Regions from separate parts of the Undibacterium sp. Rencai35W genome, predicted to be linked through region 1. Evidence: predicted binding sites of a transcription regulator. Region 1 holds the regulator's gene; each other region holds the start of a gene.
What was found. The regulator sigma-54, encoded in region 1, starts transcription at its own class of promoters, with help from an activator protein. The targets are predictions, from matches to a motif close to TGGCANGNAANCTGCTTT.
Positions count from the first base shown of each region.

Region 2: ACO0K3_RS11295 (PEP-CTERM sorting domain-containing protein) is a predicted target of sigma-54. The motif match lies at 975-992, and genes of this name have one in related genera.
Region 3: ACO0K3_RS10655 (TorF family putative porin) is a predicted target of sigma-54. The motif match lies at 1,176-1,193, and genes of this name have one in related genera.

Region 1 covers NZ_JBMPPC010000002.1:629,504-631,779, reverse strand. Annotated here, with positions in the region: gene lptB (LPS export ABC transporter ATP-binding protein) at 1-363, shown strand, start outside; gene ACO0K3_RS06765 (RNA polymerase factor sigma-54) at 381-1,871, shown strand; gene hpf (ribosome hibernation-promoting factor, HPF/YfiA family) at 2,005-2,276, shown strand, end outside.
Region 2 covers NZ_JBMPPC010000004.1:402,122-404,397, forward strand. Annotated here, with positions in the region: gene ACO0K3_RS11285 (hypothetical protein) at 1-59, opposite strand, end outside; gene ACO0K3_RS11290 (low molecular weight protein-tyrosine-phosphatase) at 288-773, shown strand; gene ACO0K3_RS11295 (PEP-CTERM sorting domain-containing protein) at 1,024-1,674, shown strand.
Region 3 covers NZ_JBMPPC010000004.1:245,677-247,952, forward strand. Annotated here, with positions in the region: gene ACO0K3_RS10650 (P-II family nitrogen regulator) at 6-344, opposite strand; gene ACO0K3_RS10655 (TorF family putative porin) at 372-1,118, opposite strand; gene ACO0K3_RS10660 (accessory factor UbiK family protein) at 1,462-1,704, shown strand; gene ACO0K3_RS10665 (sensor histidine kinase) at 2,121-2,276, shown strand, end outside.

The sequences.
Region 1 (2,276 bases):
CTGGCCGATTTGCAGATTGAGGGCATACGTGAGAATCAAGCACTTTCTTTGTCTGGCGGCGAACGTCGCCGGGTAGAAATTGCCCGGGCACTGGCAACAAATCCTCGCTTTGTGTTGCTGGATGAACCCTTTGCAGGTGTTGATCCGATTGCGGTGATTGAGATTCAGCGCATCGTACGCTTCCTGAAGGAACGTGGTATTGGTGTGTTGATTACCGATCATAATGTGCGCGAAACTTTGGGTATTTGCGATCACGCTTACATCATCAATCAAGGTGCGGTGCTGGCGAGTGGCAAGCCGGAAGATATCATCACGAATGAATCCGTACGCAGGGTTTATCTGGGAGAGCATTTCCGCATGTAGCGGGAAGCGAGATGATGATGAAACAAAGCCTGCAACTACGTACCTCACAACACCTGGCGCTTACGCCGCAATTGCAGCAATCAATTCGTCTTTTGCAGTTATCCACGCTGGAATTACATCAGGAACTGGAAAATCTATTAACTGATAACCCCATGTTGGAGCGGGTTGATGACCCCATGGATAATGCAGTGCGATTGCTGGCCGATGGCGCGATTAGCACGACTAGCAATAATTCAGAGTCGGAATTTGCAGTACAGGAAGTCGGTGCCGAGACTGCCGCTCCAGTTGCTGACAGCGGTGATAACACGGAAGTTGCTTCATCTGCGGACAGCACCAGCGCCAACGAAGAAGAGTGGAGCTTTGATGATGTGCCGCTAGGCAGTAAGTCCTCAGAGGAAGAAGATGGACGTCCGCAATTAGAAGCTGCGCAAACCAGTTTGCGAGATCATTTGCTGGAACAGATGCGGCTGAATATTCGCGAACCGCGTGATCGTGCTTTAATTGAACTGATGATTGATGCGCTGGATCCCAGTGGTTATCTGATGGAGACCTTGGATGAAATTCATGCGAGTTTGCCGCTTGAGTTGTGTGTAGAACCAGAGGAATTATCTTTCGCATTAACGATGCTGCAAAGCTTTGATCCTGCCGGGGTTGGTGCGCGCACACCGTCGGAATGTCTGGCTCTGCAAATCAAACGCTTACCTAAGATTCCCTTCGTAACACGTCGCCTGGCGCTGAAGATTGTTGAAGAACATATCACGTTGTTTGCACAGCGAGATTTCAATAAACTGAAAAAAATTCTCAATTGTGATGATGAAGATTTGCGTGAGGCGCAGGTAGTGATTCGCCAGTGTAATCCTAAGCCAGGTGCGGATTTTGCAACGGCTTCATCAGACTATGTCGTCCCTGATGTGATTGTCAGAAAATCAGCGAACGGCTGGCAGGTTTTGCTGAATCAGGATGTCATGCCCAAGCTCCGCGTCAATAGTATGTATGCCAACATCATGAAACAAAATCGTGGTGACGGGACGATGGGATCGCAGTTGCAGGAAGCGCGCTGGCTGATCAAAAACATGCGGCAACGTTTCGATACTATCTTGCGCGTTGCACAAGCGATAGTCGAAAGACAACGTAATTTTTTCACTCATGGTGCGGTTGCGATGCGCCCTCTTGTTTTGCGCGAAATTGCTGATACACTAGGTTTACACGAGAGTACTATTTCTCGTGTAACGACTCAAAAATACATGCTTACCCCGCATGGTATGTTTGAGTTGAAATATTTCTTCGGTAGCCATGTCGCGACGGAAACGGGGGGGGAAGCATCTTCCACCGCGATACGTGCACTCATCAAGCAGTTGATAGGAGCAGAAGACCAGAAAAGCCCACTCTCTGATAGCAAAATTGCAGACATGCTGGGTGAACAAGGCATGGTCATTGCGCGACGCACTGTTGCCAAATACCGTGAAGCCCTAAAAATTCCTCCAGTAAGCCTGCGCAAATCCTTGTAATGAACACCTGTAATTTAGTCTTGTAACTAAGCCTTGAAATTACGTTTTGTATTGCTATATATAATTTAGCTCGATGCATCAGAGCAAATGCTGAAGAAATTTATAGCAAGTAACATCACCATAGGAGCGTAGTATGAATCTCACCATCAGTGGACATCACCTCGAAGTAACTCCTGCAATACGTGAACATGTACAAAACAAGCTTGAGCGCATCAGGCGACACTTCGATCAAGTCATTGATATCGCCGTCATCCTGACGGTAGACAAGCTCCGGGAAAAGGAAAAACGGCATAAAGCAGACATCAATCTGCACATCAGTGGTAAAGATATCCACGTAGAAAGCCTGGCACACGACCTCTACGCTGCGATCGACCTCCTCATCGATAAACTGGACAGACAAGTCAT
Region 2 (2,276 bases), on a different contig from region 1:
AACGCTGTACCCATGGCGAAGGTAGCAGCAACGAGGGAGGCGGCGATCAGCTTGTTCATGATTAATCCTGTTCTATATTTAGTTTGTGTTACGTAGTTAATCTACGTATGCCAAGAACGCGCTCCGATGACGATGTGTTGACAAAGAATGTGTTGCGAATTGTTACGTCGCATTTGTATTAGATATTTCGCTGCATCTACGTGACATACCAAACTGCGAGTATCAACCTACAATATCAATATAAAACTACATTCCAAATTCTCATTAACAAACATAGTTATACGATCATGAACTCTGAAAAAAAACTGGCGATACTTTTTGTCTGCATGGGAAACATCTGCCGTTCGCCAACGGCCGAGGGTGTATTTCGCGCGCGCTCCGACGCAGCAGGTTTAGGTCATCAATTACAGCTCGATTCCGCCGGCACGCATGCGTATCATATTGGTGAACAACCAGATCTGCGATCTCAGCAATTCGCGATGAAACGCGGGATCGACTTATCCAGTCAACGAGCGCGTAAAGTCGTTGCAGATGACTTCGACAAATTCGATTTAATCATCGCGATGGATAAACATAATCTCGCCGTGCTAGAAAAAATCTGCCCCGCGGCATATCAACACAAACTCAGTTTGATGATGAGCTATGCCACTCACAATGATGCAGACGAAGTACCTGATCCCTACTACGGCGGCGCTCGCGGTTTTGATCAGGTACTGGATTACATCGAAGATGCGTCTGATGGTTTGATTGAGGTGCTAAAAAAACCAAATTAATCATCTGACAGAAATCAGCCCGGCCACCTTTACAAAATCTACGAAGGACGCGTGTACAAGCCGAACCATCTATTTTTTATTTTGAACGTGAAGACAAAGATTCATACTGAAAGCCAAATCTCTGTCGAAATTCTTTACAGCATCTATAAATTTCAGTCATGAAAAATAGATAAGGTATTGTTTTTTATCGATATTTTTTTAAGGCATCTTTATTGCTTTAGATAAATACAAAATTTCTTTAAAGGATATCATGATGAAAAAAATCGTCTCTCAACTAGTTGGTATTTTATTACTTGCGGGAACAGTAATATCAGCATCAGCCACCACTATTCATTCGCTTGGAGATCAAGATCCAACAGCATTTGGATTTCATACTAATAATATTTTTTTTGGAAACGCCAGAGGCTGGCGCTTCACAGCAGGTGCGGCTGATATTGAGGTTACACAACTGGGTATAGCCCCTGTAACTGACGGTAGCTATACTCTGACATTGTGGGATTTTGCAACACATACCGAACTTGCCCAAACAACCTTAGGGTCAGTTTTCGGTGCAGATTGGAATTGGGCAAATCTTGAATCTCCTGTACAACTCCTGGCTGGTCATGATTACCTTGTTATGGGGATTTCAAACACCCCTGGTGCTGCTTATTACTTCAGTAATGCCTTACCATCCTCCTGGTATCCTACCGGCGCTATTCAATATGATGACATGCGTTACTGCAATAACTGTACAGCAGACACCTTCCCTACATCGGCTCTTAATCACTACCAATATGGCTTAGTCGATATTGGGTATGAAGTTGGAGGGGCTGCTAGTAATGTCCCTGAACCAAGTTCGATTGCAATGCTTGGGTTAGGTTTAGCGGCACTGACCTTGATTCGTCGAAAAAAATCTATGTAAAGTAATTTAAAAAAACCGGATTTTTTCCGGTTTTTTTTCGCCATTTCTCTCTATATTTGATATGTATCGCTAATAAATAGCATAGCTAAGTAAAACTCATTATGCACCTTGGCATCGAATTGCCATTAGATTGTCATATTTCGCTCTCAAGATAAAAGTGCATAAGATGCTCAATACCGTTTCAAACAAAATGATCATGCTGGGCAGTCAAGCTATCATTCGCTACTCGTTACATCGTCGAGCTTTACAAAACATTCCCGACAACTTATTTGTATATTGGCAAACGACCTCTCATCAAGGATTTCCTGGCATCCCTGTTGATGCCATTTTTTTGTACGCGCGGCAGAAGGTTTGATGATGTTTTTGGTTCCGTTACAGCGACCAGGCTTTGCGTTGCCGTCAAAAGTAACGACTCGGTATGCCATGCCTAGGAAGCCCTGTCGCCAACAGGTCTGGTCCAATTTTGTCTAAAACATTTCGGACGAATCATCCCGCATGTAGAGGCCATGACCATGGCGGATACAGTGAGTCAGGCTATCGCGGCAACTCTGGTAGCAGCGAGACATAGAGAGCGCTCATTACCAATGAAGCACTACGATACC
Region 3 (2,276 bases), on a different contig from region 1:
ATCGGTCAGAGTGCTTCGTTGCCGGTTTCGCCGGTACGAATACGCACAACTTGCTGCAAGTCATAAACAAAAATTTTGCCGTCACCAATCTTGCCAGTGCGGGCAGCAGCCTCAATCGCCTCAATAGCGCGATCAACGATTGCATCATCAACCGCTGCTTCAATTTTTGTTTTTGGTAGAAAATCGACCACATATTCCGCACCACGATACAACTCAGTGTGTCCCTTTTGACGACCGAAACCTTTAACTTCAGTCACGGTAATCCCTTGTACACCAATAGCCGACAGTGCTTCACGCACTTCATCGAGCTTAAACGGTTTGATAATGGCAGTAATCAGTTTCATGCTGACCTCGATTAGATAATGCGTTACTTAAAATGATTTAAGGGCTGACAAAACGATACTTGTTTTTCCAGTAAATTTACCTTGAGGTGTTACATATAAAGCGCTGTCTGCCTGAGTTGCAACCGCGGCAGCACTAAACGTCACGCCAGCGTACTCAGTTGTTACACCGACCTTCCAGTCAGTGTATGCATACGCCGTATTGTTTTTCACTGTTTGATGACCCGCATGCAAATTCAGCGTGTAACCAGGAGTAAATTCAACATTGGCGCCAATATCAAGATATCCACTATTTTTACTGTTGACGAAGCCGAACAGATTAGTCACTGAATGGGAATATTTTGCGTAGATTGGTCCATAACCAACCTGACCATAAATCTCCGTGGTATTCGCATTAGCAAATCCAGGAACATTGCTCAAACCGTTGGATGGGTACACATAAGAGAGTACGCCGACATCGTATGAAATATCTTTGACGATCTCGCCGCGCTTACCAGCATAGATATCCCATTCGACGTTGCCACTACCGCCCGCATCTTTGGTCCATTTGATGGTAGACAACCAAGTACCGGCATAAAAACCTGTCGGGTTATGGGTATAGTCTGCACCACCTTGTAAGGCTGGATCCAGACGTGTTTGTGAAATACCACGGTAACGGTAGTCACTCACTGCACCAATATTGAAACTGACTTCATTGTCTGGCTTTGCATCTTCTGCGTATGCCAAACTACCCACGAACGATGCGGCAACTGCAGCGGCGAGTAATAGTTTTTTCATTGCGCGTCCCTCTTTTGGTTAATAAACAGATTAGAAAACGTAAATTCCAAGCTGGTATTAGCAGGAGTCGTGCCAACTAGACAAAGTAACGAAATAAAATTCGCCAAAATCTCAATACTCCCGCAGCAAACACTGACAACACCGGACAAAACGGCGTCATGTGCGCATTTGATTCAAGGGATGCGCTATCATTCCAATGACGATAAAATGCTTTTTACTAGTTAGCAGGCGATTTATTTTAAGTTGCACCAAGGCGTCGCACCAATTTAATGCAAATCCAAAATAAATCAGCCCACATCACCGCACCAGTATCGTGCAATTTTTAGTTATTACAAGGATTCTTATGAGTAAGCCTGATTTTTTCAATGAGATTCAATCTAAAATCAATCAGGTTTTAGAGAACTCCCCCGCCAAAGATATAGAAAAAAATGTCAAAGCAATGATGAGCCAAGGCTTCTCCAAGCTAGACCTGGTGACCAGGGAAGAATTTGATATACAGGCACAGGTTTTGACTAAAACCAGAGCCAAACTAGATACTCTTGAAGCGCGGATTGCGGAATTAGAAACTGCGGCCAAAAACCGATAATATCCTTGCCAATCTATAAACATCATATTCCAGAATACAAACTACTGCTGTGACGCATAGAACTACGGGGCTGTTGCACTCAGCCAGCGGCAAACTCGGGCACGACATACAAAAAAGCCGTTCCCAACGCACCCTAAACCACCGTGCAATCTTATCTGGCGAATCTTGTATGCCTAAGACTTATAAGGCGGACTTGTGTTGGAAGTATGCCTGTATTGAATTCATCAGCACGTACTTACCCGTGCAATGCAGGCTCTCTCAACGCTCTTGAGAGAGCCTGCATTGTCCACATAATCTATTTTCAACCTGCTAAGACAAAGGTTCATCTCTATTTATTGGCTTTCGTCGGATAACGGGCGACGCCCTGAAACATGCTCGCTAACCTTGGCGACAATTGCAATCATCAGGAAATCACCATGTTCACCAGCTTAGTATTTATTCTTCGTAAAACCTTTGGAGGGATGGTCATACTCAGTGTATTCATTGTATTAGTGGTCAATGTGGTGTTTAGATACAATCCACCGGATTGGTTTTTTTTGGTCCCTGTAGTGCTAAGTGCGTTAATTGCTGCC